DNA from 3 places in the Halomonas sp. TA22 genome. Region 3 is predicted to be linked to each of the others. Evidence: predicted binding sites of a transcription regulator. Region 3 holds the regulator's gene; each other region holds the start of a gene.
The links. Region 3 encodes PhoB, which activates phosphate uptake and scavenging genes when phosphate is short. Its sites were predicted from a motif close to TGTCATANNNNTGTCANA; they were not measured.

Region 1 (10,554 bases), 770 kb from region 3:
AATTCGCCGAGGCGGTGCTGGCGGTGCGTTACCGCGAAACGGACGATACCGGCAACCACGTCGGTGGCCCGATGTTCTACATCAAGAATGGTCTGGGCCATAAATGGATGTGGTTGGGTAGCGCCTTTGCCTTTTTCGGCGCAGTGGCGGCGTTCGGCATCGGCAATACCGTGCAGTCCAACTCCGTGGCCGATGCGCTGGACTCGAGCTTCGGCATTCCACACTGGCTAACTGGTGTCGTGATCATGGTCTTGGCAGGGGCGGTCATTTTGGGAGGGATCAAGCGCATCGCCAAGGTGGCGGGAAAGCTGGTGCCGTTGATGGCCTTCGCTTACATTGCCGCAGGGCTCGTGGTGCTGATCATCAATGCCGGGCAGATCGGCGAGGCGTTCCGCCTGATCTTCTATTACGCCTTCAACCCTATTGCGGCCGCCGGCGGTTTCGCAGGGGCCGCGGTGATGGCAGCGATTCGGTTCGGCGTTGCCCGCGGGATATTTTCCAACGAAGCGGGGCTTGGTAGCGCCCCCATTGCGCATGCCGCAGCGCGGACACGCAATCCGGTGCGCCAGGGGCTGATCGCGATGCTCGGCACCTTCATCGATACGATCATCGTCTGCACCATCACTGCGCTTGTCATTCTCACCTCGACTGCATGGATCGCCGGTGAAGAGGGGGCCTCGCTGACGGCGCTCTCCTTCGAGGCGGCACTGCCGGGAGTCGGCAACCATATCGTGGCGATCGCCTTGGCCGTATTTGCCTTCACGACGATTCTGGGCTGGTCCTTCTATGGCGAAAAGTGCTTCCAGTTCCTGTTCGGCACCCGCTCGATCATGCTCTATCGTGTATTGTTCGTGCTGGCGATTCCGTTGGGTGCCATGGCGCAGCTTGGCTTCATCTGGCTGATGGCCGATACCTTCAATGCTCTGATGGCAATCCCCAATTTGATCGCTCTGGCCTTGCTCTCGCCAGTGGTCTTCAAGCTCACTCGCGACTTCCTCGACGGCAAGACGATTCTGCCGGGCGAAGAACTCAAGCACTAGCCAGCCCGTGCTGCTCGCGTTTCTCTACGGGCAGCACGCTTCTTGTAACCGCGTAATGGACCGATGCCATGACACAACTCAACAAGACGCCGCTTCATGACCTTCACCAGGAGCTGGGCGGCAAGATGGTGCCCTTTGCCGGGCATGAGATGCCGGTACAGTATCCATTGGGTGTCAAGAAGGAGCATGAGCACACCCGCCAGGCGTGTGGCCTATTCGATGTTTCCCACATGGGGCAGCTATTGATTCATGGCCCGTCACCTGCCGAGGCGCTGGAGACCCTGGTGCCGGCGGATATTCTCGGGCTGCCCGAGGGAATGCAGCGCTATGCGCTGTTCACCGGCGAGGAGGGCGGGATACTAGACGATCTGATGGTGGTCAATGCGGGTGACCATCTCTACCTGGTGGTCAATGCCGCTTGCAAGGATCAGGATATTGCGCACTTGCGCATTGGCTTGGGACATAACCATGAGCTGGAAGTGCTGGAGAGGGGCTTGCTGGCCCTGCAGGGACCTGACGCGGCCAAGGTGATGCAGCGCCTCTGCCCGGCCGCCTGTGAGATGCGATTCATGCAGCATGGACGTTTCAAGATCGATGGCATCCCTGTGTGGATCAGCCGCAGCGGCTATACCGGCGAGGATGGTTTCGAGATATCGATTGCCGCGGAGCAGACCGAAGCGGTGGCGCGCCGTATGCTTGCCGAGCCCGAGGTCGAAGCGATCGGTCTGGGTGCGCGCGACTCACTGCGCCTCGAGGCGGGTCTATGCCTCTATGGGCATGATATCGATGCCACTACCACGCCGGTAGAGGCGGGTCTGATCTGGGCCATCGGTAAGCCTAGGCGTCACGGCGGCGAGCGTCCCGCCGGTTTCCCGGGTGCCGACATCATACTTCACCAGGTGGATGCCAAGAGCCATCAGCGCAAGCGAGTGGGGCTTTTAGGAGAGGGGCGCGCGCCGGTACGTGAGGGCGCCGAGCTGTTCGACGGCGATGGTCAGCGTATCGGTGAGGTGACGTCAGGCGGCTTTGGCCCAAGCGTCGGCAAGCCAGTGGCGATGGGTTACGTTGAGTTGACACATGCAGAACCCGGCAATGTGATCTATGCCGAGGTGCGTGGCAAACGCCTGGCGATGGTGGTAAGCAAGATGCCCTTTGTTACTCCCGGTTATTACCGCGGTTGAGAGTGGTATCTCTCTTTTATACCGTTATCTTGTAGCAGCCACCACTGGCGTAGATGTAGCGGTGGTATGTCGAGCAAGATTTCCCAATCGAAACGCTGGCACAGAGGCCACTCCAGCAGGTCGAGGTGCTCAAAGACGGCAGGCGTTCGTGACACTCTCATGTTGGCTCTCCTGAGCTGCGTTCAGTACATCGAGGAATCCGTCGGCAACCTTTTCCCAGCGCCTGCTGGTGGCGCGAAGACGTGCCGAGCGACCTAGTTGGCCATACTGAGCCGGGGATTGGCAGAGCGTGACGGCGGATACGATGAAGGCAGCATCGTCACCTAGTGGCACTGTAATGCCGTGGCGATTGGACTCGATCAGTTCGGCGGCCGCGGCATGCTTGAAGGCGACGACCCCAAGCCCGCTGGCCATGGCTTCGGCGACGACATTGCCATAGGTTTCGGAGCAGGAGGGGAACAGGAACATGTCGGCACTGGCGTAGTGGCGCGCCAGTGTATCGTTGTCTATGAAACCGGTGAAATGTGTATTGGGAAGCCGCCGCTGCAGTGAAGCACGCAGGGGACCATCGCCCACCACGACGCTGACCATATCCGGCCGGGCGAGATGCATCACCAGCAGGGTGTCGACCAGCAGATCGAGATTCTTCTCTTTGGCCAGGCGGCCCACATGCAGCACGACGGGCTGATGCTCACTTGCCCCCCAGCTTTTTCGCAACGCCTGTTCGCGTTTGGCGGGGGTGAAGTGATCGCCATCGATGCCGCGTCCCATCACCTGAACATTGTCGAAACCCTGCTTGGCCATCGCTTCTGATTGGGCAAGGGTAGGCACCAGCGTCGCGTGGGTGCGGTTATGAAAATGACGTAACGCACGCCGTACCGGACCCTTTAGCCAACCAAGGCCGTAGTCGCCCATGTAATGGTCGAAGTTGGTGTGAAAACCGCTTACCACGGGAATCGACAACTGTTTGGCCACTTTCAATGCCGACCAGCCCAGTGGTCCTTCGGTCGCGATGTAGATCACATCGGGGCGCTGTTCGTGGCAGAACGTGATCAGTGCCGAGGTGCTGGGATAGCCGAACTGAACGGCGGAGTAGCGCGGCAGGTGAAAGCCGCGCACCTGCAACTCAGCGTCGACTCCTGGGGCCTTGGTGTCATTCTCGGGACGTGGCCGCACCAGCAGCAGCTCCACCTGTCGGTGGCGCAACTCCCGGCTCAAATGTCCCAGGGTATGGGCTACACCATTGATATCCGGCGACCATGTTTCACTGACCAGGCAGAGGCGCATGGCGCTCTCCTTGTGCGATTTGAGTCAGTGTCGGTTCTCAAGATGACAACGCGCTTAATGCTGCGTGACGTTTGCATGACGCTTAGAGCGAAAGGGCGCATCGGCTATCGCAGCACCCGGCGCGGGTCGATGGGCTTTCCACCCTGGCGTAGATCGAACAGCAGGTCGTGGCGCTCCGTTGCATTGCTCAAGGCCACCCTGCACAGCGCCGTACCCTGGCGGATGCGCTGTCCCGCCTCGACCATCACGTTGTCGCAAAGCGCATAGACGCTTTGCAGATCGCCCTCATGATGGATGATCACCACCTCACCGAGTTGGCGCATGCTGCCGGCGAAGCGCACCTCGCCCTCGGCGACGGCCTTGGCCTGCTGTCCGCTACCGGTGGTTAGAAGCATTGGCTGAAGCGTACCTCGACTGTCGGGACCGAACTGGCGCGTCACACGATAATCGTCCAGCGGCCAGGGCCAGTTGCGAGCACTGCTTGGCAGATTGGCCGGTGCTGGCGCCGGGCGAGGAGCCGAGGCTTGAGCGGGGCGGCTTGTACCTGAGCTGCTCGAACCACTGCTGGCAGCGACGGCGCTACCCCCGAGCGGCACCGAGACGACCTGGCCAACACGCAGGCGGTCAGGCGACTGTCCCGGATTGGCGGACTGGATGCGCTGTGGGGTGGTGCCGAAACGTCGGGCAATGGCCGAGTAGGTGTCCCCAGGACGAATCTGATAGCGGTAAGGACCGCCTGCTGGTGCCCGCTCCTGCTGAGTGGGCACCAGCAGGCGCTGGCCCACGGCAAGGCGTTGTGGGTCGACCCCGGGATTGAAGCGCGTCAAGCGCTCGAGCGGTACGTTGGCGCGTGTCGCAATGGCGCCCAGTGTGTCGCCACGCTGGACGGTAACCCAATCGCCACTGATGCCTTCGAGCCGCTGAGGGGCGGAGGGCGCGCTGGAGCAACCGGAAAGCAGCATCAACAGCACGATCAGGAATAGGTGTCCAGCGTGCGGTCCTTCTCCAGCCACAGGGCGTTGAGCCATTTCTGAAAGCGTTCCTTATAATGCGGATCCTGATGGTAGTCGCCCCCAGGCATCCAGCCGGGGACATCGAGGCAGCGAATATGGCAGCGTATCAGGCGTTCCTTGCCGCACAGATAACCCCAGAAAGTGGGGCGCGGGTTGGTATAGCTGAGCGTGGCATCGAGAATGCCGCTAAGCCGATCTCCCATTAGGCTTACTACCTGTGCCGTTCCGCCAGCACGCGGGCGTAGCAGGTGGCGATAGGGGCTCTCCTGCGTTTCGCGCTTTGCTGGTGTGAAGCGGGTGCCCTCGACGAAATTGTAAACCGCGGTAGGCATTTCCTGGGCACGCTTGCACATACGCTCGGTCGCTTCCCTGTCTCGCTTGGCGAGAGCGGGGTTGCGCGCCATCTGTTTACGGCTGTAGCGGCCCATGAACGGGAATTCCAGTGCCCACCAGGCCAGGCCGACCACAGGGACCCAGATCAGCTCTCGCTTGAGAAAGAAGCGTGGCATGGGAATGCGCCGATGCAGTGCCATCTGTAGCACGAAGATATCGGTCCAGCTGCGGTGATTGGAGATCACCAGCCACCATTGCTGAGGTGAGAGCCCTTCGGGCAGACTCAGCTCGAGCTGGGGTTTGAGCCAGTGGCGCATCCACCATAAATTGGCGCCGATCCAGTTGAGCGCCACGGCATTGAGCCCTTTGAGCACCCACAGGCTCAACCGACGGGTCGGCGCGATCAGCTTGAACAAGATCAGAACGAAGAGCGGTATCGTCCAAATCAACGTACAGAGTACCAGCAATACTGCGCTGACGAGCCCCTTCAGGGTCGACATGCCCTCTCCTCGGTGATGCAAAAAAGCTAATGCTACTGCAAGTTTGCCAAGCTGCCCAGCGTGGCTGAGCAGCCTGTGTTGCACTCATGGCTGCGAATGAAGGATCACGCCATCCTGCGGGGTGATCTCAGCCTGGGTGCCCTGAGACCAGGTCCCTGGAAAGCGCTCGAAAAAAGCCCTGACGAACTGTTCGCCCTGCGGGTCGCCCCAATAGCCGGTGGGCATCGATGGGAAGGGCCGCGTGCAAACCAATTCGCCCGGCTCACCCCGCAGGGGATGGCCCGCGTCATCGAATACCTCCACGGCCATCCCTAGTCCCCGGCCCTGAATTTCGCCACGATGAACCGGTCGCATCGGGCAGCCCAGCGCAAGGCTCGCGCCAGCAGCACTATCGGCCGACAAAGTGGCGAAGTGCAGCTCTTTCTTGATATTGCGATAGACATAGTCGAAGGAGTCGGCAGAATACGGCCCCGTCGCGAGCAGAAGCCGTAGCGGGGAGAGGTCGCGTTCATGACATGGATGCAGCTTCGCCTCTTCCCACTCGATGAGCTGGCAAGCTTCGATGGCGAGAACCGTGACCCCTTCGTTAGCGACGATATCCCACACGGCATGCCGTGCGCTTGACGTTGTACCATCTTCGAAGGAGTCGAAAAGCACCAGACTTGCACCACTCGCCAGGGCGGAGAGCTGCCAATGCCATGTCATCGAGCCGCAGGGGGTGTAAGCGAATAGTCTGTCCCGTTGCTGAAGGTCGTGATGAAGTCGTTGCTCCTTGAGGTGTTGCAGCAAGGTGCCCCCGGCGCTGTGAATCAGGGTACGGTTTATGCCCGTGCTGTCGGTAAGGCACTCGAGGCGGTAAGGATGATCGAAAGGGTGGGGGGCGAAGGAGAGCTCCTCCGCGGGATTGTTGAGATAGTCGATCCAAGCCACTGCCTTTGCGATGCCATGCGTGTCGGGTTCGCTACCTGAACGAGAAAAAAGCACCATCTGATTGAGCGATTCGACATGCTCGCAGATTGACAGCAGCTGCGACCAAGCAGTGTGGGTCTCGTTACCTGGAGACTGACCATCGCTTGCGAACAGGACCTTGGGCTCGATCTCGTTGAGCCACTCGATGAGCGGCTCCGTATGAAGATCTAGTGGGCAGGAGCACCAGATGGCGCCGATGCTCGCTGTGGCGAGTAGCCCAATGACTGCGTGTTCGCTCGTGGGCGTCATGCCGACCACACGATCGCCAGGCTCCACGCCCCCTTGCAGCAGGGAGTGAGCGGCGCGAGCTACCTGTGAATAGAGCTCGGCATAGCTGATCTGGTACCGGTTCAATCTGTGGTCGTAGAGGATCAACGCGGGATGCTCATCGCATCGCCATAGTAGATTGGCCGTCATGTTGAGACGTGCCTGGGGGAGCCAGCGTGCACCGGGCATGTCGTCGGGGTGCTCGAGGATCGTCTCGCCCTTGGCCTCGGCGATGATATTGGCCTCATCCCAGAATAGCGACCAGAAACGTTCCAGGTTCGCCACACTCCACTCATGAAGTTCCGAGTAGTGCTCAAGCGACAGCGCGTATCGCTCATTGACACGTTGCATCAACGCATTCATCTGGCTCGACTCGATGGCGGTTTGGCTGGGATGCCAGAGTGCCTCGGGCATACCGTCTCCTCCCTGGTGTGTCTTGCCTTGATTCATGCCAAGCGGTCTCTAGAGAGTAGCAGTGCTTGGCCGACGCCGTGCCGTTTCCCCAGCCCCAGCTGCCGTATCGCTCAGCACTTCCTGCAGCGCCTGGGCAGCGACGGATAGTTTGTGATGCCATGGCGTCACCACCCCTATCGGACACTCTACGATGGGCTGCTCCAGCGCCACGCACCGAGCGCCCAGCTGCATCATCTGGGCAGCGCACAGGGCCGGCACCGCACTCACGCCAAGTCCGCTTGCCACCATGTTGCCCACGGTGACCAGCTGGTGGCTCTCGAATGCTACCGGTAGGGGATCTCCCTGGGCCGCCAGCTGCTGCTCCAGCAGATGTCGTACCATCGAGGGGCGCTGCAGGGTGATGAAGTCATGCTCGAGCAACGTCGACCAGGCGATGCGCTTGCACTCCGCCAGGGGGGAATCCTTCGCGACCAGCGCGACGAAGCGCTCGGTGAACAGTGGGGTGAAGTGCAGCCCGCTCTCCTCGTCAGGTTCGAAGGCGATGCCGAGCTCCACCTGCTGGCGATGCACCATGTCGATGACGTGTTCGTTGATGACATCGTGAACGGTCACATTGATGCGCGGATAGCGTTCTCGGAATGCCATCAACACACCGGGAAGAAGATTGCAGGCAAAGGAGGGCATGGCGGCTATCGCTACGCGACCCAGCTGCAGTGTGAAACGTTGACGCATCGCCTCCTCGGTGTCTTCCCAGTCGGCCAGCAGGCGTTTGGCGAGGGGCAATAAGGACTCACCCTCGGGCGTCAGGTTCACGCTGCGCGTGGTGCGCATCAGCAGACGCCCTCCCAGCGACTCCTCCAGACCCTTGATGGCCAGGCTCAGTGCCGGTTGGGAGAGATGCAGGCGTTCGCACGCCTGTGTGAAACTCAAGGTCTGCGCCACGGCGAGAAAGGCTCTAAGCTGTTTGACAGTCAAGACGGTTGCCTCCAAGCATGGAAATCTTTTATTTGTCATTATAATTAATTGATAAGAATAACAAACTTAACAAATAGATTAAGACGAACAAGACTGGACGATGACCACACACGCATCACACAAGCCATTCACAACACGTCGAGGCGGATGACATGTCGGGATTCGATAAGCGAGTGAGTACCTACGAAGAGGCCATGGAGGGAATCGAGAGCGGTATGACCGTTCTTGCCGGCGGGTTCGGCCTGTGCGGTATCCCTGAAAACTTGATTGCCGAGATCAAGCGGCGCGGGGTCAAGGACCTCACCGTGGTCTCCAACAACTGTGGCGTCGATGGCTTCGGTCTGGGACTGCTGCTGGAGGATCGCCAGATCAAGAAGATCCTGGCCTCCTACGTTGGCGAAAACGCCCTGTTCGAGCGTCAGATGCTGGATGACGAAATCGAAGTGGTACTGACGCCACAGGGTACCCTGGCCGAGAAGATGCGTGCTGGCGGCGCTGGCATCCCGGCCTTCTACACCGCCACCGGCTACGGCACGCCGATTGGAGAGGGCAAGGAGGTGCGTGAGTTCAATGGCCGCCATTATATCCTGGAAGAGGCGATCACCGGGGACTTCGCCATCGTCAAGGGGTGGAAAGCCGACCGCTACGGCAATGTGGTCTATCGCCATACCGCCCAGAACTTCAACCCCATCGTCGCCACGGCGGGGCGTATCACGGTGGTCGAGGTGGAAGAGATCGTCGAGCCGGGCGAACTCGAACCGAGCCAAATCCATACGCCCGGCATCTATGTCGATCGCATCATCCAGGGCAATTTCGAGAAGCGTATCGAAAAGCGCACGGTTCACAGCTGAAAGACACCGATGACAAGAGGCAATCGATAATGGCACTTTCCCGCGAACAGATGGCTCAGCGCGTCGCGCGCGAGCTGAAGGATGGTTTCTACGTCAACTTGGGCATCGGTATTCCCACACTGGTGGCCAACTACGTGCCCGATGGGATAGATGTGATGCTCCAGTCCGAGAATGGCCTGCTTGGGATGGGGCGCTTTCCGACCGAGGAGGAGGTCGATGCGGACATGATCAACGCCGGCAAGCAGACCGTGACGGCGCGACCCGGTGCAGCGATCTTCTCCTCCGCGGAGTCCTTCGCGATGATCCGAGGCGGTCATGTGGACCTGACCGTGCTTGGCGCCTTCGAAGTCGATCAGCAGGGCAACATCGCGTCCTGGATGGTACCGGGCAAGCTGATCAAGGGCATGGGCGGCGCCATGGACCTGGTGGCAGGCGCCGACAATATCATCTGCACCATGACCCATGCCTCCAAGCATGGTGAGTCGAAGCTGCTGGAGAAGTGCACGCTGCCATTGACCGGTGCGGGGTGCATCAATCGTGTATTGACCGATCTTGCCTATCTCGAGATCGAGAATGGCGCCTTCGTGCTCAAGGAGCGTGCGCCGGGAGTCAGTGTCGACGAGATCATCGCCAAGACGGCGGGAAAGTTGATCGTCCCGAACCATGTCCCCGAAATCGTCTTCTGAAATTGACGATCGACCCAAGGGTCTCGCTCAAATGAGAGAGGCCCTTTTAGTAGCATCTGAATTCCCGCGATTGATGAAAAACTGACCATTGTGAGAAGTCACTTGTGCTTCTCAGGCAAGGGCGAGGTTGTGCAGGCGCTTTGCACAGGATTATCCACAAGATTTGTGAATAACTTGGAGCCTCTTGAATGACTGTAAATCTCTCATCGGTCAGCTAGTGTGCCGGCTAGACTCATGACGCATCATTCGGGCCAGGGAGATGCTCCGATGCCACCAAAAAGGAGACTTCGTGCGCAGCTTGCCGGCGACTCTTCCCATACTTTTTCTCTGCGAAATCAGCTTTCTGCTTGGGCATGGCCTGATCATGACCCTGCTTGGTGTGCGCATGTCGCTGGAGGGCTTCCCCTCTCAGATGGCGGGCCTGTTGATGTCGAGCTTCTCGCTGGGGTTCGTGCTGGGCAGCTATCTGCTCGAGAAGCATATCCGTGCGGTGGGTCATATCCGTGTCTTTGCCGCCTGTGCGGCGCTGCTTGCGGTTACCGCCATGCTGCATGGGTTATGGGTCAACCCCTGGGCCTGGCTGATATGGCGACTTTTTGGCGGGGTCGCGACGGCTGGCCTACTGATGGTGATGGAGTCGTGGGTATCGGGGGAGTCAACTAACGACAATCGTGGTCGGGTGCTCGCCTGGTACATGGTGATCTCGACGCTATCGCTGGCCGGCGGGCAGTGGATGCTCAATCTTGCCGACCCCGGCACCGCCGTGCTCTTTTCGGTGGCGGGTATCCTGTTTGCGTTGTCGTTGGTGCCACTTTCGATTCATCGCATCCATGGCCCCAGCCGGGCAAGCGATGTCACGCCGCAGAAGATCAAGCTGGGTGAACTCTTCAAGCGTGCCCCGGTGGGGTTGGTGGGGGCGTTCACCGCTGGCCTGATGGTGCAGTCGTTTTTCGCCATGACGCCTTTCTACGGCCAGGAGATCGGCCTGAGCACCGCTCAGACCGCGCAGTTCATGGCCATTACCACGCTGGTGGCCTT
Region 2 (10,554 bases), 180 kb from region 3:
AGCCAGATCGTTGTCGAACATATAACGTGACAGGGCCGAGGCCCAGATCAGATCCGTACTTATCTTGGGACGCAGGAAGATATCGGCGCGCTCGGCCATTTCGTGCATACGTGGGTCGACGACGATCAGCTTGTGGCCATACCGCTTGCGCGCAGCCTTGATCTTCGAGGCGATGACGGGGTGATTCTCGGCGGTATTGCTACCCACGATGACGATCACCTCGGCCTTCTCGAGATCCTGTATGGTGCCGGCATCGCCGCCGTAGCCGACGGTACGGAACAGCCCCTTGGTGGCCGGGTTCTGGCAGTAGCGCGAGGAGTTGTCGACGTTGTTGGTACCGATGATCAGTCGCGAGATCTTCTGGGTCAGATAGGCCTCTTCGTTGCTCGCCTTGCTCGAGCCGATGAAGCCGACACTCTCTGGACCGTAGGTGTCGCAGGCATCCAACAGTCCCTTGGCGACTTTATCCAAAGCTTCATCCCAGCTCGCCTCGCGAAAGCGACCGTTCTCTCTGATCAAGGGCATGGTGAGGCGTTTTTCGCTGTTGACGAAATCCCAGGCGAACTTGCCCTTGACGCAGGTCGAAATGCCGTTGGCCGGTGCCTCGGCAACCGGTTGGACCTTGAGGATGTGCCGATCACGCGTCCACATCTCGAAGGCACAGCCCACCCCGCAGTAGGTGCACACTGTCTTGGTGCGCTTGATCTCCGGCTGACGCCAATACTTGTCGATATTGGAGAGGCCGGTGATCGGTGTCGCACCGATGGTCTCTTCCAGCCGCTTGACGATCTCGATCATCGGCCGCTTGAGTTCTTGCGGCATCGCGGTGAACGGGCCGGCATCGGGCTGCATGCTCTTTTCAAGCAACGCGTTGCAGGGGCAGACAGTGACGCAATGCCCACAATGCACGCAGCTCGAATTGTCGACCGAATGGCCGCCATCCCAAAGCACGCGGGGATTTTCCATCGAGTAGTCGATGGTCAGCGTCTCGTTGACCTCGACGTTCTGACACGCCTCCACGCAACGGCCGCATAGAATGCACTGGTCAGGGTCGTAGGTATAGAAGGGGCCGGACTCATCCTTTTCGTAGGGCTTGCGGCGAAACTTGTAACGCTGGATGGGCACATCCATCGCCGCCAGGGTTTCATGAAGGGTACAGTCACCAGTATTGTGCTCGCATACAGAGCAGTAGAGTTCGTGCTTGCCCAGCAGGCGGTCCATCCCCTCTTCCCGGGCCGCCCGGGCGCGCTGATCCTGGCTGGAAATTGTCAGGCCATCGGCGCTTGTCAGGGTACAGCCACGTTTCAGGGCACCATCCACTTCGACCCAACAGGTATCACAGGTTTCCAACGCGCCCAGTGATGGGTGGTAGCAGACATGGGGCAGGTCGATATCATTCGCTTCGAGAAATTCGATGAGTGGCCTGTCTGCTTTGCCTGTCAGGGGCTTCCCATCGTAGATGATTGTGCAATCCTTGGTATCGCTCATTGGACTCCTTTCCTCCTAGCGTTCGACTGTTATTATCGAACCTCTTTAATTTCTCGATCGAAGACCGGGAAACGCGTCCTGGCTCAGCGGGCGCCAACCCACCTCATCTTCAAACCGTAGTAAAAGCGTTGGAAGTTGTCTAAGTTGGCGGCAGGAAACGCTTTGCCATGTCGAGGCGCTACCGGAGCGCTGGAAACTGGTATGATTCGGGCAAAGGAAGTCTGGACGCGACCGAGTCGACATCCCAGGATGGCGGCTTCACTGGAGTAACATCGATGCGCACCCTGCTTTTGCTGCAACGCCCGCTATCGCGCCGCAGCGTAGTCTTCGTTCATGTCGCGGCTCAATTGAGCTGGCTACTGTGTGGCGGTGTCTGGCTGGCGTTCCACAGCCCCTGGCTCTCCACCGTGGCGTGGTCCGAGGCCTGGCCGGCGATGCTGCTCGGCGTCGGTGTGATGCTCCTGGTCATGTTGGGCACTCGTCTGTTGGCCGAACTGGTGATGCTTCCACACTATATGTCGGCCATGCGCCAGGGATTCGCCCCGAGTGCGGTAGTGACTCGCTCTTATGAGCGACGCCCGGCGGTACACGATACCAATGAATCCTGGACCAGTGCGGCGCGCTATCAAGAGGGTGACGATGCCGTGCTCGGCGAGGCCCGGGTCACTCAACCGGCTACCGTGGGCCGGCGTCGTTCCCAGGAGGAGCCCAAGGCGAAAGCCATCGACAAGGCCCCGGCCCGCAAGGAGCCTCGTCTATAACGCCTTTTGTTAGCTCTCATAGCGCCTTGCTGCGCAGCAGGCTGGTGATTGTCTCGCCAATCAATACCAGCACCACGATGGCAATCAGGATGGTTGCCACGGTGGGCCAGGCGAAAGTGTCGATCGAGCCCTGCAGGATTACCCCGATCCCGCCGGCACCGACCAGCCCCAGCACCGTGGATTCTCGGATATTGATGTCCCAGCGCAGAATGACGATGGCGAAAAACGCCGGCATCACCTGGGGCACGATGGCATAGGCGATCACCTTGAGCTTGGAGGCACCGGTGGCTTCCATCGCCTCCACCGGGCGGCGATCGATCTCCTCGATCGCCTCGCCCATCAGCTTGCCGATGAAGCCGATCGAACGGCACATGATCGCCAGAATGCCGGCCAGCACACCGGGGCCGAAGATCGCCACGAACAGCAGGGCCCAGATGATGGTGTTCACCGAACGGCTGGAGACCAGGATGAAGCGTCCAAGCCACAGGCAGGCACGGTTGGGGGTGGTATTCTGCGCCGCGATATAGGCAACCGGCAGTGCGATGAAGATGGTCAGCATGGTCGCAAGCGTGGCGATATGCACCGTCTCGATTAGCGCACTGACGATCCGCGCCAGGCCGGTGGGGTCTGGGGGCCACATGCGCGCGCCTAGCCCCGAGATCTGATTCGGCGCATCCCACACCCAGGGCCAGAAGATATCGATGTCTCGCACCGCCCAGACCATCAGCATCAGCGTCAGCAGCAAGACGGCGTAGCGAATCAGCCGCTCCCTGCGGTCGTAGCGCTGCCATACACGATCGGCCAAGGTGCCGGCATGATCTACCATATCTTCTTCCTCACCCAGCCGCTGATGCCTTCACTGACCAGGATCACCGCGATGATGATCAATAGGATGGCGAAGGCGAAGTCATAGTCGTAACGTCCGAAAGCATTCATCAGGGTGCCGCCGATACCGCCGGCCCCGACGATGCCCACCACGGCGGAGGCGCGCAGGTTGCTGTCGAGCTGATACATCGAGAGTCCCACCTGGCGCGGCAGGATCTGCGGGAACACCGCATAGAATAGTGTCGCCAGGTAGCCCGCCCCGGCGGCGCGCATCGCCTCCACCTGGCCCCAGTCGATCTCCTCGATCTCCTCGGCAAGCAGCTTGCCGACGAAGCCGATGGAGTAGAGCGTCAGGGTCAGAATTCCCGCCAGCGGCCCAAAGCCCACCGCGGCCACGAACAGGATCGCAACGATCACCGGATGGAAGCTGCGCGAGATGATGATCACCGCACGCCCCAGCAGGTAGATCGGCTTGGGGGCGATGTTCTTTGCCGCCATCACCGCGAAGGGGATCGACAGCAGCACACCGAGCAGGGTCGCCAGAATGGCAATCTGGAAGCTCTCCTTGAAACCGGTGAGCAGCAGGCCGCCACGTTCGAAGCTTGGCGGGAAGCCACCACCGAAAATGCGCGCGGCGCGCGGCAGCCCCTCGGCGATACGATCCCAGTTGAACGGCAGCGTCGCGAAGGCCCATACCAAGTAGACCACCACCACCAGCCACAGGCCGTAGCGCAGCACGGGGCTTGCGATGAAGGGGGGCTTGCGCCAGGTACGTGGCGGGGCTGCTGCCACACTGTCGTCAGACTTGGTCATGCACCACCCCTTGCGTAGACTGAAGCGCGGTCATGGAGAGCTCCTCCTCGGGTGCTTCGATCCCCCCGTAGATCGCCTCCAAGGCATCCTTGGTGAAATCGGCGGGGGCACCATCGAAGATCATCTTGCCGTGGCGCAGCCCGACGATGCGCTCGGTGTAGGTCTTGGCCTGGGCGACGTTATGAATGTTGATCAGCACCGGCAGCGACAGCTCGCTGGCCAAGCTCTGCAACAGGATCATGATCTGCTCGGAAGTGCGCGGATCGAGCGACGCGGTAGGCTCGTCGGCCAGCAGCACCTCCGGCTCCTGCATCAGTGCCCGCACCACACCGACCCGCTGGCGCTCGCCCCCCGACAGCTCATCGGCACGCTTGTTGGCGTAGTGGGCGATGCCGACACGCTCCATCAGCGCGAAGGCGCGCTCGATATCGGCCTGGGGATAGCGCCGCGAGAGCGCCTGATAGAGGCTGACATAGCCAAGCCGACCGGCCAGCACGTTCTCCATCACCGTCAGGCGATCGAGCAGGTTGAAGCCCTGAAAGACCATGCCGATCTTGCGCCGTGCCTTGCGCAGGGCACTGCCCTGCAGATTGACCAGCTCGGTACCGTTGAGCTTGATCGAGCCCGAGGTGGGCTCCACCAGCCGATTGATGCACCTGAGCATGGTGCTCTTGCCCGCCCCCGAGGCGCCAACGATGGAAATCACGCTATTGCCTTCCACCTTCAGGTCCAGCTCCTTGAGCACCGGCTCGTCATGACCGTAGCGCTTGACCAGTTTCGAGATTTCCAGCATTCCCCACCCCTCTTGAACGACCATCCATCATGACCGGCCTCACGGCAGGCCAGGCTTACTCCTGCTCCAGCCCTTCGCGCGTGTAGCGCACGTCGTTGGCCGCCTGGATGGTGCGGATCACCTCCCAGTGCTCCTGGTAGTTGATGGGGATGAACTTGTCGACGCCCTCGAACTCCTCGCCAAGCTCGGTGCCGGCGAAATCGAAGCTGAAAAAGGCCTCCTCGATCTTCTCGACCAGGTCCGGATGCAGGTTGTGCGCGTAGTTGTAGGACGTGGTGGGGAAGCGGTCCGATTCATAGATCAGCCGCACCTCCTCCTCGTCGTAGAGCCCTCGGGCGGCCATGCGCTCGACCACTTCGGAGGCCACTGGGGCGGCATCGTAGTCGCGGGCGACAACGCCCAGCATCGACTGGTCGTGGCTGCCCGAATAGACCACTTCGTAATCTTCGTCGGGGACGATACCCAGCTCGGGGAATAGGGCGCGAGGCGCCAGGTTGCCGGAGTTGGAGGTCGGCGAGGTGTGCGCCACCCGCTTGCCCTTGAGGTTCTCCATCTCCTCGATATCCGAGTCGACGTGGGTGAACACCTGGAGGGTATAGCCGAACTGGCCATTGTCGGAGCCCATCAGCGCGAAGGGCACCGCGCCTGCCAGGTTGACCGCAAAGGGCGTGGGCCCAGTGGAGAAGCCGGCGATATGCAGGCGTCCACTACGCATTGCCTCGACCTGGGCCGAGTTGGACTGCACGGCGAAGAAACGCACACGCCGCTCGGTCACCTCCTCGAGGTGATCGATAAAGGGTTGCCAGATATCCGAGTAGATGGCCGGATCCTCGACCGGGGTATAGGCAAATATCAGCGTATCGGGATTGGACCATTGGGATTCGTCTGCCGGACGGTCGGCGACCATGTCGCCATCCTCGTCGCAGAAGATCGTATCCAGATGGCCGCGCTCACACTCGGCATAGGCAGGCGACAGGGCAAGCAGCGAGAGCGGTAACAGGGCAGTCGCTGCCAGGGTTTTGATCACTGGCTTATTGGTTGAAACAGACATTTTCATGGCATGCCCCTTGGGGTTGTTCTTATACAAACTCGGGTTTTCGAAACTCAACATCAGGAGAAATAAATGATTGTTTTCGAAAATACCCCCAATCTAGGGTGTGTCACAAATATGTCAATTGCTTTCCCTGAACCCCATTGAGCCTCACGCGAGGTGCTGCATGAGCGTGATTACAGGGGAGCCAGACACGGCGCGGCATTGCCGCCAGTTGCCAATGAAAAGCGAACATTATCGAGCCGACTCGACTTGGACCAAAGTTGAACGCTCCGCCATGCAAAAATTTGCGTGAGGTCACGCAGACGGTACTTGTCCGTTACGAACGAGAGCGTAAAGAGACGCAAAGCGCCTTGGCCGTGACAGCCAGGCGCTCTGCAAGGGGGCCATCGGCAATACGGGTCAGGCCGTAGGCATTGTCGGTGGAATCCAGGCGATCATGTCCACTTCCACATCCGCCCCGCCGGCGAGCCCTGTCACGCCGATGCAGGTCCGGGTCGGTAGCGGCTGCGCGAAGTAACTGGCATAGACGGCGTTGACCTCATCGAAATGACCCATGTTGGTGATGAAGACCCGCGACTGAACCACATACTCGAAGGCACTGCCCACCTCCTCGAGAATGATCGCCAGATTCTGCATCACCCGGTGGGTCTGCTCGCTGAAGGTGCCCAGCAGCATCTCGTTGGTTTCGGGCACCGTGGGCATCTGCCCGGTGATGAAGACCAGATCCCCCACCCGGCAGGCATGCGAGAAGGGCGCGATGGGCTGCGGAGCCCGGGCAATGAACTGCTTGTCTATCATGTCGCTACCTCAGTGGCCGAGGATCTGGCTCAGGAAGAGCTGGGTACGCTCCGACTGCGGATTGTTGAAGAAGGGCTCCGGCGCGTTCTCCTCGATGATCTGCCCCTGGTCCATGAAGATCACCCGGTCGGCCACGGTCTTGGCGAAGCCCATCTCGTGGGTCACGCAGATCATGGTCATGCCCTCCCTGGCAAGTTCGACCATGACATCGAGCACCTCCTTGATCATCTCCGGGTCGAGCGCCGAGGTCGGCTCGTCGAACAGCATCACCTCGGGGTGCATGCATAGCGAGCGGGCGATCGCCACACGCTGCTGCTGACCACCGGAGAGCTGCCCGGGATACTTGCGTGCCTGTTCGGCGATACGCACACGCTCGAGATACTGCATGGCGCGTGCCTCGGCCTCGCGACGCGACTTCTTCTGTACCCACATCGGCGCCAGACAGCAGTTCTCGAGCACGGTCAGGTGGGGGAACAGATTGAAGTGCTGGAACACCATGCCCACGCGACGGCGAATCTGCTCGATACGCTTGACGTCCTGGGTGAGCGCCATGCCGCCGACCACGATCTCGCCCTGCTGATGCTCCTCGAGATGGTTGATGCAGCGTATCAGCGTCGACTTGCCCGACCCCGAAGGGCCGCACACGACAATCCGCTCGCCACGTCTGACGGTCAGGTCGATATCGCGCAGCACGTGGAAGTCGCCATACCACTTGTTGACGCCACGCATCTCGACCATGGGGGTGGCGTCGGCCTGGGGGGTTGCGGTTGCTTCATTCATGACTTTTTATCCTTAGACGCCGAGGCTCAACGTTTATGTCCGGTATGCAACTTGCGTTCGAGATACTGGCTGTAGCGCGACATGCTGAAACAGAAGATCCAGAAGATAAACGCTGCAAATATGTAGCCCTCCAGCGAGAACCCCAGCCAGCGGGAGTCGGCGAGCGCTGCCTGGACGATGCCCAGCAGGTCGAACAGGCCGATGATCATCACAAGGGTGGTGTCCTTGAACAGCGAGATGAAGGTGTTGACGATCCCGGGGATCATCATCTTCAGCGCCTGGGGCAACACGATCAATCCCGTACGCTTCCAATACCCCATGCCCAACGCTGCCGCGGCTTCCTCCTGTCCACGTGGGATGGCCTGCAGGCCGCCACGTATCACTTCCGCCATATAGGCGCTTTGGAACAGCGTGATACCCACCAGCGCGCGGATCAGCCGATCGACTCCCATGCCGGTGGGCATGAACAGCGGCAGCATCACCGAGGCCATGAACAGCACTGTGATTAGCGGAACACCGCGCCAGAATTCGATGAAGATCACACAGAAGCTCTTGACGATCGGCATCTTCGAACGCCGCCCCAGCGCCAGCAGGATGCCGATCGGCAGCGCACCGACCATGCCCACCACGGCCAGTATCAGGGTCAGCATCAACCCGCCCCAGCGATGCGTCTGGACCACCGGCAGGCCGAAGCTGCCGCCATAGAGCAGGAAGAAGGCGACCACCGGGAACACCAGCAGCGTGACCAGCACGACCCATCGCTTGTAAGGCAGGCGCGGAATCACCAGCCAGGCGATCAGTGCCGCGAAGAGGGCGAAGGTCAGGTTGACCCGCCAGATCTCGCTACGCGGATAGAGGCCGTAGATGAACTGGCTCAAACGTGCATTGATGAATACCCAGCAGGCCCCCTGGCGCGAGCAATCCTCCCGGCTGGTGCCAATCCAGTCGGCATTGATGAATGCCCATTGAATGATGGGTACCAGTATCAGATAGAGCAGGTAGAGGCCCAGCAGCGAGAAGAGAGTATTCACCGGGCCGCTGAACAGATTGGCCCGCAGCCAGGCGACCGGGCCAATGGTATGGGTCGGAGCCGGTCGCGCCTCGATCATTTTGTGTTGAATTGTCATGGCGCTCTCCTAGCGTTCCACCAGCGCCACGCGGGCGTTGAACCAGTTCATGAACATCGATACCAGCAGGCTGATGGTCAGGTAGACCGCCATGGTCATGGCGATGACCTCGATCGCCTGCCCGGTCTGGTTGAGCGTGGTACCGGCAAAGACCGAGACCAGGTCGGGGTAGCCGATCGCAGTGGCCAGTGAGGAGTTCTTGATCAGGTTGAGGTACTGGCTGGTCATCGGGGGGATGATCACGCGCATCGCCTGCGGCACCACCACCAGGCGCAGCACCAACCCCTGCGGCAGGCTCAGCGCCTGGGCCGCCTCGGTCTGACCGTGGGAGATCGCCTGGATACCGGAGCGTACGATCTCGGCAATGAACGAGGCCGTATAGATCGTCAGCGCCAACCACAGGGCCAGGAACTCGGGAATCACGGTGACACCGCCGCGAAAGTTGAAGCCGCGCAGTTCCGGCACTTCCCAGGTCACCGGCACCCCGGTTCCCAACAGTACCAGCAGCGGCAGACCAATGATCAGTCCCAGAGCGATCCAACCGGCGGGTAGCCGCTTGCCGGTCGCTTCCTGGCGGCGCTTGTTCCAGACGATCAGCACCACACTGGCCACGACTGCGATGCCCAGCGCCAGCGGAATCAGCCCGAAGCCGGACTCGAACAGCGGCTTGGGCAGAAAGAGGCCGCGCACGTTGAGGAACACCACCTCGCCCAGCGACAAGCTATCGCGTGGGCTCGGGACGGCACGCAGCACCGTGAAGTACCAGAAGAAGATCTGCAGCAGCAGCGGGATGTTACGGAAGATCTCGATATAGGCGTTGGCAAGCCTTGCAATCAACCAGTTGGGTGACAGCCGGGCAATCCCCACGATGAAGCCGACAATGGTCGCTGCCAGCACGCCAAGTCCACCGACCAGTAGGGTGTTGAGCAAGCCCACCACGAAGGTACGGCCATAGGTGCTTTGCGACGAGTAGTCGATCAGGGTCTGGCTGATGCCAAAGCCTGCGGTTCTGTCGAGAAAACCGAAGCCGGTGGTGATGCCGCGCGCGGCAAGGTTGTCCTGCGTATTGCCAACGATATAGAGCAGAAAAGCCACAACTGCCGCGATCAGCAGCAATTGAAACAGCAAAGCCCGCTTGGCGGGATCGCGCCATAGCGGGGGGTTGGGGCCGGTATGGGCCACCTTGGGTCGAGCAGGCATGGACATCGTCTCCGCCAGGAGTGGTGCTTGAGTCATGGGCTATCCGCCAGGCCGGGTGGCCTGGCGGAAGAGGCCGTACGTGCACCGGCGGGCGCCGGTGCATCAGGCGGGACGCTTAGCGTACCGGCGGGGCGTACTGGATGCCGCCATCCGTCCACAGAGCATTGATCCCGCGCTCGATTTGCAGCGGAGAATCCATACCCACGTTGCGGTCGTAGCTTTCGGCGTAATTGCCGACCTGGCTGACGATGTTATAGACCCAATCGGCGTCCAGACCCATGCCTTCGCCGTAGTTGCCATCCTGGCCCAGCAGGCGAGCGATATCGGGGTTCTCTGAATCGCGCATCTCGTCGGCGTTTTCACTGGTGATGCCGTACTCTTCGGCATTGAGCATGGCGAACAGCGACCACTTGACGATGTTCAGCCACTGATCGTCGCCCTGACGAACCACTGGACCCAGCGGCTCCTTGGAGATGACCTCCGGCAGCACCACGGCGCCATCGGGATTGTCGAGCTGAATGCGCAGGGCAGCCAGCTGGGAAGTGTCGGAGGTCAGCACGTCGCAACGGCCCGCCTGGAAACCGCCTACGGTCTGCTCGGAGGTATCGAAGACGATCGGGTCGAACTCCATGTCGTTGGCACGGAAGTAGTCGGCCAAGTTCAGCTCGGTGGTGGTGCCGGACTGGATGCAGATCGCCGCGCCGTCGAGCTCGCGCGCGCTGGAGATGCCCAGGTCGGTGGAGACCATGAAGCCTTGACCGTCGTAAAAGTTAACGCCGGTGAAGTTCAGACCCAGCGTGGTGTCGCGGGTGGTGGTCCAGGTGGTGTTGCGTGACAGCAAGTCGACTTCGCCAGACTGCAGGGCAGTGAAGCGCTCGACCGCGTTCAATGGCACATAGCGCACGGCTTCGGCAT
Region 3 (10,554 bases):
GATGCGAAAATAGACCAGGCGCTGATGAGGGATATCCACGGTCGGCCTCTAGGGGAATGGCACCGGCACATGGCCAGGCGTCACCGGTCAGATATGGCGCAGCAGCTTCTGCAACCGCTGGAGGTCGGCTGCGTCGCCGACCAGGCGTACATTGCCCGCCATCATGCCGTCGAGAAAGGCCTGCTGGGTCGGCTTGCGCAGCACGTGCAGGGCGGTCTCGACATCGGCGAAGCGCAGTTCGAGATCGAGATCCACCGGCAGCCCCTTACCCGTGGCGATGCTGCGGGGCGACATGCGGTAGTAGCGGGCGATGGAGAGATCTTCGGTGGCGATGCCCCAGTCCATGCCGCGCATCTGCTTGAGCGTATCGCGGAAAGCGGGTTTACGACGCTGGGCGCGCTTGAGCAGCAGCCCCAGCAGCCAGAGCATGAGTGTCAGCTTCATGGCGGTTCCTGAAAGATGAGCTGGCCAGAGTCCGGCCCGGCCCTGCAGATCAAGCGAAGCAGGCTGCCGGGGCACTCCAGCCCCGGCACACGACGCGTTACTTGTCGACAGCGTCCTTGAGTGCCTTGCCCGGCTTGAACGCCACGGTCTTGCTGGCCGGGATCTTGAGCGGCTGACCGGTCTGGGGGTTCTTGCCGGTACGAGCGGCTCGCTCGCGCACGGTAAAGGAGCCGAAACCGATCAGGGAAACGTCCTGGCCCTTGGCGACACTACCGGTAATCTCGTCGAGGATGACGTTGAGTACCTGGCTGGCCTTGTCCTTGGAGAGATCGGCACGCTCGGCAATAGCCGAGGCGAGTTCTGGCTTGCGCATACAGCCTCCTGGTTTTGGCATGGCAAGGCGGTAAATACCGCCGTTGTTGTTTTCGATTGAGGGTTGATCGCTTGTGGCGAGAGCGGCAGCGGGCACCAAGGCCCACGAAGCCGCTCACTAGACTAGCAACGCAGGCGCCGCCCGCGCCAGCTCGACTTTCCGCCTCACGCAATTTCCTGTCAACGCGAATCCCACCAGACGGCCATTTTCATCCTCGGCCAGGGCTGACAGGTCATGCCCCTCGCCCTCGATTCGCCAGCGAAATGCCTCCTGCGTGGGCGGCAGGGCGACGCTCGGCAGCAGCGGCGTCTTGACCACAATCGGCCAGGCGCCATACCTCACCTCGCAGGGCTCGCCGCCAAGCGTCGCCGCCAGGGCCTTGGCGGCGCTCTGCAGCGGCTGAACGTACATGGCGTTGATACCGGCAACGCAGGCGACATCGCCGAGCGCATGGATGCCTGGCTCCGAAGTGCGTAACCGCCGGTCGGTGTGGATGCCCGCCGCGCTCACCTCGAGTCCCGCCCGGGCCGCCAGTTCGCTGCGTGGCGCAAGCCCGGTGGCCATCAGCACCAGATCGGCCTTGAGTGTCCGACCGTCGTCGAGCGCCACGGCAAGCCCTGATCCGAGTCCAGCCCCGGCGGGGGCGAGCGCTTCCACGCCTCGCCCCAGCTCGAGCATGATGCCCGCCTCGGCGAAGGCCTCCCCCATGGCCCGGCCCAGCGGCTCGGGCAGCAGTCGCGGCAGCGGCGTGGTTTCCGGTGCGATCAGCGTGACCTGATGCCCGCCGCCGTGAAGATCGTTGGCGAACTCACAGCCCACCAGCCCGGCTCCCATGATCGCCACCCGGGCCGGCCGCCCCAGCGCCATCAAGGCGGCATGAAAGCGTCGATAGTCATCGAGATCGTTGATTGTGAAGACGCGCTCGCCAAGCTCGGGCGCAATGACGAAGGGCAGCCTGGGCTCGGCCCCGGTGGCGATCACCAGCTCGCCATAGCGCAGCCATTCGCGGCCGATCTCGAGGCAGCGGCGGTCGGAATCGATGGCGGTGACGCGGGTATGGGTGCGCACCACCACGCTCAGTTGAGCGGCGATCTCCAGCGCTGAGCGCTGCACCAGACGCGCAGGCGATATGTGCTTGGCAAATCCGGTAGAGAGCAGCGGCTTGGCGTAGTCGTCGCCACTGTCGGCGGTGATCAGAGTAATGGCACGCTCGGGCTCGCGGGCCCGCACCTGGCGGGCCAGGCCAAGGCCGGCCATGCCGGTGCCGAGAATGGTCAAGGGTGCGCTCATGGGGCTCCTGGCCAAGGGTGACGGCTTGAAGAGGAGCGGTCATGTTACACTAAGCGCCTTTTTTGTCCTGGACGCGTTGCGTGACAGATCGCCCCTGGTCTTCCTGATTCTGCTGCCCTTGCTGCGATTTTGCACTGGCAGCCTGTCGCGGTCGCTCGGTCGTCCCCTTGACCCAGCTGCGCGGCCAGCGCCTGCATCGCCTTGCGAGAGCTCGCTCGGCAGTTGGCTGTTTCGGGCATTTCCAAGTGCTGGTACAGGAGTATTTTCTGGTTACCATGGCGCAGGCGCTGGAACTTCCGTCTGGCTAGAGCTTGCCAGCCGGCAGGGGTGGGCGTTCATCAACGGCGCCACGGCACTAGCGCCACATCACTAGCCACTGCGGAGAATTCGATGGGTCAAGGTGTGAATCCACGCGGCATCGGACGTCTGTCCGACTTCCTGCATCTGATGCGACTCGATCGGCCGATCGGCACCTGGCTGTTGATGTGGCCGACCCTATGGGCGCTGTGGATCGCCTCCAACGGCATCCCGGAGCGCAATCTTCTGCTGATCTTCGTCGCCGGCGTCTATGCCATGCGCGCCGCCGGCTGCGTGATCAACGACTATGCCGATCGCCACTTCGACGGTCACGTCAAGCGCACCCGCAACCGACCTCTGGCCACCGGGCGCATCAGCGAGCAGGAGGCCAAGGTACTGTTCTGCACGCTGGTGGCAATCGCCTTCGTGCTGGTGCTGTTCACCAACCTCTTCACCATCCTGCTCTCGATCGGCGGGATCATCCTGGCCTTCATCTACCCCTTCATGAAGCGCTACACTCATTTCCCCCAGGTGTTTCTGGGTGCCGCCTTTTCCTGGGCGATCCCCATGGCCTTCGGCGCCGTGCAGCAGAGCGTGCCGCCGGAGGCGTGGCTGCTGTTTTTCGCCAACATCGCCTGGACGGTGGCCTACGACACCCAGTACGCCATGGTCGACCGCGACGACGACCTGAAGATCGGCATCAAGTCCACTGCAGTGCTGTTCGGGCGCGCCGACAAGCTGGTGATCGGCCTGCTCCAGCTCATCACGCTTGGCCTGCTGGCCTGGGTCGGTGTGCGCCTGGGCTATGCCGATGTCGCCGCGGGGGGCTTCTTCTGGGTGGGCCTTGCAGCCATGGCGGCGATCTTCGTCTATCAGCAATGGTTGATTCGCCATCGCGACCGAGAGCGCTGTTTCCAGGCCTTCCTCAACAATCACTGGGCGGGGCTTGTGCTGTTCGCCGGCCTGGCACTGAGCCTGTGGCCTGTCGTCTGAGGTTCGCTTCGCGCACAAGATGGCAATGTTGTCACGCGACTGTCATATTGAGGCGGTGTAATCCTCATCATTCTGTCACTGCCAGATGAGACCCGCCGGATGACCGCCAAGACCGTGCTGATCGTCGATGATGAAGCCTCCATCCGCGAGATGATCGCCGTCGCCCTGGAGATGGCCGACTACCAGGTACTCGAGGCCGACAATGCCCAGAGCGCTCATGCCATCGTGGTGGACCGCAAGCCCGACCTGCTGCTGCTCGACTGGATGATGCCAGGCACCAGCGGCATCGAGCTTGCCCGGCGCCTGAAACGCGACGAGACCACCGCCGAGATCCCGATCATCCTGCTCACCGCCAAGAGCGAGGAGGACAACAAGATCCAGGGTCTCGAGGCGGGTGCCGACGACTACATCACCAAGCCTTTCTCGCCCCGCGAACTGGTGGCCCGGCTCAAGGCCGTGTTGCGTCGCACCACGCCGAAGGGGGTGGAGGATCCCGTCGAGGTCGAGGGGCTGCTGCTCGACCCTGCCAGCCATCGGGTCAGTTCCCACGGCAGCGCCGTGGATGTCGGCCCCACCGAATATCGCCTGCTGCAGTTCTTCATGACCCATCAGGAGCGCGCCTATACGCGCAGCCAGCTCCTCGATCAGGTATGGGGCGGCAACGTCTATGTCGAGGAGCGCACCGTGGATGTGCATATCCGCCGGCTGCGCAAGGCGCTGGGCGAGACGCACCAGCACTTGATCCAGACCGTCCGCGGCACCGGTTATCGCTTCTCCGCCAAGGTGTGACGTGCGACTCTGGAGCCGCGAAATCTGGCGACTGGCGCTGCTCGCGGCAGGCTTCACACTCGTGGGTGCGCTGCTCTCGAGGCCAGGACTTGGGCTGGCCGCGGGGCTGGCCGCCGGCCTTGGCTATCATCTGGCCAAACTGCGCGCGCTCTACCGCTGGCTGACCCGCCACCCCCATGAGGAGCCTCCGGCCGCCCGCGGCCTGTGGGGCGAGCTGTTCGACCGGCTCTACAAGTACCAGAAGGCCCAACGCCTCACCCAGAACCGGCTGCGCGAGACCCTGCATCGCATTCAGGACTCCTCGGAGGCGATGAGCGACAGCGTGGTGATGCTCGACCGGCGCGGCGATCTGGAGTGGTGGAACAGCGCTGCCAGCCGCATGCTGGGACTCAAGGCGACCCAGGACCGCGGCCAGCACATCACCAACCTGCTGCGCGATCCGCGCTTCATCGAGTACTTCGACGCCCGCGACTATCGCGAGCCGCTGACGCTCCCCTCGCCGCTCTCCGATCGTCTCGTCCTGCAGTTCCAGATCACGCTCTACGGCGACGACGAGCGCCTGTTGATGGCCCGCGACATCACCCGCCTGCACCGCCTGGAGCAGATGCGCCGCGACTTCGTCGCCAACGTCTCCCATGAGTTGCGCACCCCGCTGACGGTGCTGGCCGGCTACCTGGAAACCTACAGCGACTATCGCGACCAGCTGCCGCCGCGCTTCGCACGCGGTCTCGACCAGATGCAGGAGCAAACCGGGCGCATGCAGAACCTGGTCAACGACCTGCTGCTGCTGTCGCGCCTGGAGAACGAACAGCGCACCGCCGACAGTGCACCGGTGGATGTCGCTTCGCTGCTCGACGCAATCCGTCGTGATGGTGAGTCGCTCTCCGGCGGCCATCACCAGATCGGCGTCGAGATCAGCTCGGACTTCCAGCTGCTGGGCAGCGAACAGGAGCTGCGCAGCGCGATCTCCAATTTGCTCTTCAACGCCGTGCGCTACACCCCGCACGGCAGCCATATCACCCTGCGCTGGCGAGAGTGCGACGCGGGGGGGTGCATGGAAGTGCAGGATGACGGCGAAGGCATCGACCCGGTACACATTCCGCGCCTGACCGAACGCTTCTACCGTATCGACAAGGGGCGCAGCACCGCCACCGGCGGCACCGGCCTGGGACTTGCCATCGTCAAGCACGTCCTGTTGCGCCACGAGGCACGCCTGGTGATCGAGTCCCACCCCAGCCAAGGCGCGCTGTTTCGGTGTGTCTTTCCCCTCTCGCGGCTGAGCGTGGCGAACGATGATAGGCAGGCCCAGAGGCTCTGAACGCCATCGCTGGCGAATGCTGGCTATGGCGTACGACGGCTTTACTTCTTGCCCGTCCGGCTAGCAGCGAAGTTGGCGTCGATTCGTTGGCGCAGATAGTCCTTGGCGGAAATCGGCGGATACTTTCCTTCCTGCCCCTGGATCATCACATCCTTGTTAGCCTGGCAGAAGAACGCCATGCTGTAGCGCGACCCTTGGGACTCGTCAGGCTTGGGCATGCGGACACGGTGCAGGGTCGATTTCAGTCGGTCGTCGCTCCAGCGCATCAGCATGTCGCCGATGTTGCAAGTAATGACGTCACCCCGCGGAATCACGGTGGACCACGCCTGCCCATCGGCATCGCCCTTGGCGTCACGGCCGGGACATACCTGCAGCCCACCCTGCCCCTCTTGCTGGAAGACCATGGTCAGGCAATCGAAATCGGTGTGGGCGCCGGCACGCCATAGCGAAGGGTCGCGGCCAGCATCTGCCATCATCGGCAGGTAGTGAAGCAGACGCAAGGTGCTCTGGTATTCGGGCGAGCTACGGTCGTGAGCGCGGGTGAAGAAGTCGCGGTCGAACCCCAGCCGCTCGGCAAAACAGGAGAGCACTCGCATGCCGAGCCACCAGGCCTGATACTCGAAGTCGAGCACCAGGCGCTGAAACTCCGCCAGGGTCACTTGGTCCGGCCATAACCCCTGCATGTGCGGTAGCGTCACCTGAAAAGACTCCTTCTGATCGGCAGTACGCGTCGAGGGTCTGACCTGTGACTTGAATTCCCAGCCCGCATTCAGCCCCTCCTTCAGCGGAAACTTCGCCTTGGCCGCTTCGGGCAAATCGAAGAAGTGTTCTGAAATTCTAAAAGCCTGGCGAATATCCTCGGTGGCAATGCCATGGTTGACCAGCTGAAAGAAGCCCACTTCGGTAGCGGCCCGCCACAGCTGTTCGATGATCGCCTCACGGCGGGCATCGAAATCGCTGAGATCGATTATCGGGATCTCGCGTTCGGTTTCACGCCCGATGCCGCCCAGAGTGCTTTCCAGCTGCAACTCCTGAAGGCCGTATTGTGTAGTGTCACTCATTGAAAATTCTCCAATTCAGGGGCGGGGTGATCCGCCGTGCATTGGAGCAATGCCGGGCAGCCAATCTGACTGCCTGCCGCTTCTACTCCGGTGGTGGCTTTAGCCTAGCGCTCGTCGTCGGAGGGCAGGCTCCAGCCGAAAAACAGCCGTTGTGCCAGCTGTACTGACTTGAACAGCACCAGGCTGACCGCAGACAGGAAGAACAGCGCGGCAAAGGCCTGGGGAATCCTGAAATAGGAGGTCGAGAACTGGACGAAATAGCCCAGCCCCTGTTCGGCCGCCACGAATTCGGCGATCACTGCGCCGATGATGGCCAGCGTGATTGCCACTTTGAGGCCGCTGAAGATATGTGGCACCGCGTAGGGCAGACGCACTTGCCACACTTCCCTGACAGGCGAGGCACGAAGCGAACGAGACAGCTCAAGCATCTCTTTCGGCGTTGCCAGCATACCGGTAGTGGTAGCGACCACGATTGGGAAAAACGAGATCAGGCAAGCAATGACCAGGCGCGGCGCCTCACCCGCACCTAAAATCACAATCAGTAGCGGCGCCACGGCCACGATGGGGGTCGACTGGATGACCACCAGACAGGGAAACAGCGTCCGGGTGAGAAATTCTGATCGCACCATGAGGACCGCCAGCGGCAGACTAATCAGGATCGACAATCCAAAGCCCAGTAGTGCTACACGTAGCGTGGCCCACAGGTGCACCATCCAGCGGCTCATGTCGACCGACATGAAGGCTTCGGCAATGACGCTAGGAGCGGGCAAGATGAAGCTGGGCACGTCGAACAGTCGGCATAGCAGCTCCCACAACGGCAACAGGGCCAGCAGCGCAAACGCGGGCAATATTCTGTGGCCTATATCCGAGAATAACACTTTAAGATTGCTCATCTTGCTCTCCTTTACGACACGCGACGGATGGCAAAAGATGCAGCATCACGCTTGCCCTGTTCGCAGGCCAAGTGGGGCGCTGGCGCCTCATTTGGTTGAGGGCCGAAGATATGTCGACGGATGCGCTGGGTGTAGGCGGTGAATGCGGTCAGTTCGATGGTCGCCGCGCTGCGTGGACGTGGGAGATCGATGTCGATGCTATCGGCGACAGTGGCCGGCCGCGGACTCATCACCAGCACCTTGTCGGCGAGCAGCACCGCCTCGGCAATCGAGTGTGTGATGAACAGCACTGTCTTGGGGCGCTCTCCCCAGATACGCAGCAGTTCGAAGCCCATCTGTTCTCGGCTCAGGGCATCGAGTGCCGAGAACGGCTCGTCCATGATCAAAATGTCCGGATCGAGCAACAGTGCTCGGGCAATACCCACGCGTTGCTGCATGCCACCGGAGAGCTCATCCGGGCGCTTATCGACGAATTCGTCCAGCCCGACCATATTCAGTAACTCTCGAGCCCGAACATGATCCTGGCGCCCCACTATGCGCCCCTTGTGACGAAGGGGAAAAAGCACGTTATTAATGACATTCAGCCAGGGCAGCAAGGTGGGCTTCTGAAACACGATACCCACATCGTCACCGGGTTCGCTAACCGGCCGCCCGAAGATACGCACCTCACCCTGGGTCGGCTGCATCAACCCGGACAGCAAGCGCAGCAAGGTTGACTTGCCACAGCCGGAGGGACCCACGACGGCCACAAACTGATGGCGGGCGATTTCGAAATTAACGTTCGTCAATGCCTGCACCTCTGCCTTGCGCCTGCCTCTATAGCAGTGGCCGACCCGATCGAAAGCGACATGCGGTTTCATTGTGTGGCTCCCGGCATGAAGGAACGATCGACGATCGCTTCAGGGTCTAGCATGTCCATATCTGCCTCCTGGGCTCGGGCGGTCCACTCCCAAGTGGTCGCCAAGCGCTCGGCATCGAAGGCTCCCAGGCCATGCGCATCGCTTGCCTCGTTGTAAACCAGCGGACGAATCGAGCGAATGGTGGCCTCCGCCATCTCCACGTCGACTTCCGGCACGACCGCATGCACGGCTTTAGCCGCCTCGTGGGGGTTTTCCCAGGTATATTCGATGGCCTTGGCATAGGCGCTGACGAAGCGGCGCGCCACGTCGGGACGTTCGTTGAGGAAGCGCTCGCTGGCAATCAGAGAAGTGGCGTAGAACTCCAGCCCGGCGTCGTACCAGGGCATGACGTGCAACGTCTTCCCAGCGGAGCGTGCGTTGGTCGCGTAGCGCTCATGGTCGGTAATCCAGCTGATCACCACATCGGTACGTCCGGTCAGCAGCATCGGGGCCAACGTGCCCGGGTCGCTATTAATCAGCTGGATACTCTCCTCGTCCACGCCGTTGATATCCAGCAGTAGAGGCAGGAAGAGATTGGAGGATGTGAAAGGTGAGGTAGCAATCTGCTTGCCCGCCACATCGGCGACCTCTTTGATGCCGGACTCTTCCAGGGTATAGAAGGCATGTGGGGCTTCGCTGAATACCGAATAGACGGCTTTGACGGGCATCTCGCCCTCCGCCCGGGCCATCATCAGCGCGGTAATGTCGGAAAGACCGATATCGGCTTGACGGGTCGCCAGCTTGGTCATGGCATCGTTGGAGCCACGTCCTTGGGAAATACTCACGTCAAGCCCCTCTTCTTCAAAGAAACCCTGTTCCAGTCCGACATAGATCGGCGCCTTATCGCCACCCGGTAGCCAGTCGAGTTGGAACGTCACCTGATCGGCTGCATGGGTTAATCCGGCCATCAGGACCAGCACGGATACTATTGCAAGTCTGGGTATTAAGGGGGCTGTTTTCATTGAAAATCTCCCAAGTCGTCAAAGGGCACGGGGCCGCATGACAGCCGGTTGGCAATGTATTGGCTTGGGTACGCTGGACAGACGGGAAGGGATATGAGGATAGAGGTCCTGCATCGTCACGCCCCGACCTGCCGCGTTACCGCGCCAACCGGCTGCGTGTCTAGCAATGACCCAGGCCCGAAGGCCCTGACCGCTTCTACTCAGACACGAAATTACTGATTCATTTCTACGTAATCTGTCTTGCGCTAGGCGCTCGACATTTAATGTTAGCATCGAACATGCCAGCGAGGGCCTTAGGCTAAAAAACACTGATTTTATAAAAGGTTGCTTGAGCTTGTTGTTTCTCGAGCCAGACCAACATGCACCTCAATGAGACAGCGAGCTTCACTCTCTGCGCCAAAAATGAGCGAGATAATCAAAAAGACAGACCTCACGATAAATTAAAATTCTATGTAAAACGCCGCACAACAACCAAAAGCTGGCCATTGGACAAGAATTTGCTAGAAGTAGCGGTGCAGCTGGCCCTCCGGGGCCTTTCATTATTGCGGAGTAGAAGCGGTCAGGGGCGGCGCCCCGGGACATTGCTCTGAAGGTAACCCACAGGAGCAGATGCTTTGGCCTACCTCATTCGCAACGCAACAGCGATCTTCACTTCTCAAGCTTCTAACGCCACTGATATTCGCATTCGTGACAACCGTATCGTCGAGATCGGCGATGACCTCATGGTGCAGGAGCATGAGCGAATTATCGATGCCCAGGGCTGCGTGATCTGGCCGGGGTTGGTAAATACTCATCACCATCTGGCTCAGTCAATTCTCAAGGGGGTACCCGAAGGCCTCAACCAAGGACTCGGAGACTGGCTAGGCTCGGTGCCCTACCGTTTCTGGCCCAAGATCACACCGGAGCTGATGTATCACGCGGCGCGGCTTGGCCTGTATGAGCTGTTGTGTTCCGGTGCCACCACCTGTGCCGATCACCATTATCTCTACCATCGCAACACCAGCCCGGAAGTCGAAGCCGCCGTGTGGCAGGCTGCCGATGAGCTCGGCATCCGCCTGGTACTTTGCCGAGGGGGGGCCACCGAGGCCGGTAGTCACAAGGGCATGGCGCGCCATGCCATCGAACCAGAATCGGTCGAACAGATCGTCATGCGCCTGGAGAATACCCGGAAGCAGCAGCATCAACCCGCTGCCGATGCCATGCGCCGGCTGGTGGTGGCGCCCACCAGCTTGGTT

Region 1: a site for PhoB is predicted at 3,572-3,589, ahead of HJD22_RS13820 (glycosyltransferase family 1 protein). Genes of this name have one in related genera too.
Region 2: a site for PhoB is predicted at 5,839-5,856, ahead of phnD (phosphate/phosphite/phosphonate ABC transporter substrate-binding protein). Genes of this name have one in related genera too.

The regions. Positions count from the first base shown of each region.
Region 1 covers NZ_CP053108.1:2,921,044-2,931,597, forward strand. The annotation lists gene HJD22_RS13810 (sodium:alanine symporter family protein) at 1-1,040, shown strand, start outside; gene gcvT (glycine cleavage system aminomethyltransferase GcvT) at 1,109-2,221, shown strand; gene HJD22_RS13820 (glycosyltransferase family 1 protein) at 2,351-3,508, opposite strand; gene HJD22_RS13825 (M23 family metallopeptidase) at 3,613-4,470, opposite strand; gene HJD22_RS13830 (acyltransferase) at 4,482-5,354, opposite strand; gene HJD22_RS13835 (AMP-binding protein) at 5,439-7,004, opposite strand; gene HJD22_RS13840 (LysR family transcriptional regulator) at 7,053-7,979, opposite strand; gene HJD22_RS13845 (CoA transferase subunit A) at 8,132-8,830, shown strand; gene HJD22_RS13850 (CoA transferase subunit B) at 8,860-9,516, shown strand; gene HJD22_RS13855 (MFS transporter) at 9,806-10,554, shown strand, end outside.
Region 2 covers NZ_CP053108.1:2,332,307-2,342,860, reverse strand. The annotation lists gene fdhF (formate dehydrogenase subunit alpha) at 1-1,488, opposite strand, end outside; gene HJD22_RS10945 (hypothetical protein) at 1,764-2,249, shown strand; gene phnE (phosphonate ABC transporter, permease protein PhnE) at 2,266-3,075, opposite strand; gene phnE (phosphonate ABC transporter, permease protein PhnE) at 3,069-3,887, opposite strand; gene phnC (phosphonate ABC transporter ATP-binding protein) at 3,874-4,680, opposite strand; gene phnD (phosphate/phosphite/phosphonate ABC transporter substrate-binding protein) at 4,736-5,731, opposite strand; gene HJD22_RS10920 (Rid family detoxifying hydrolase) at 6,134-6,529, opposite strand; gene HJD22_RS10915 (amino acid ABC transporter ATP-binding protein) at 6,542-7,270, opposite strand; gene HJD22_RS10910 (amino acid ABC transporter permease) at 7,339-8,439, opposite strand; gene HJD22_RS10905 (amino acid ABC transporter permease) at 8,449-9,639, opposite strand; gene HJD22_RS10900 (amino acid ABC transporter substrate-binding protein) at 9,755-10,554, opposite strand, start outside.
Region 3 covers NZ_CP053108.1:2,155,768-2,166,321, forward strand. The annotation lists gene HJD22_RS10045 (LysR family transcriptional regulator) at 1-39, opposite strand, end outside; gene HJD22_RS10050 (hypothetical protein) at 88-444, opposite strand; gene HJD22_RS10055 (HU family DNA-binding protein) at 542-838, opposite strand; gene HJD22_RS10060 (FAD-dependent oxidoreductase) at 935-2,107, opposite strand; gene ubiA (4-hydroxybenzoate octaprenyltransferase) at 2,498-3,397, shown strand; gene phoB (phosphate regulon transcriptional regulator PhoB) at 3,497-4,186, shown strand; gene phoR (phosphate regulon sensor histidine kinase PhoR) at 4,188-5,504, shown strand; gene HJD22_RS10080 (isopenicillin N synthase family oxygenase) at 5,546-6,565, opposite strand; gene HJD22_RS10085 (ABC transporter permease) at 6,670-7,458, opposite strand; gene HJD22_RS10090 (ABC transporter ATP-binding protein) at 7,470-8,318, opposite strand; gene HJD22_RS10095 (ABC transporter substrate-binding protein) at 8,315-9,265, opposite strand; gene HJD22_RS10100 (amidohydrolase family protein) at 9,934-10,554, shown strand, end outside.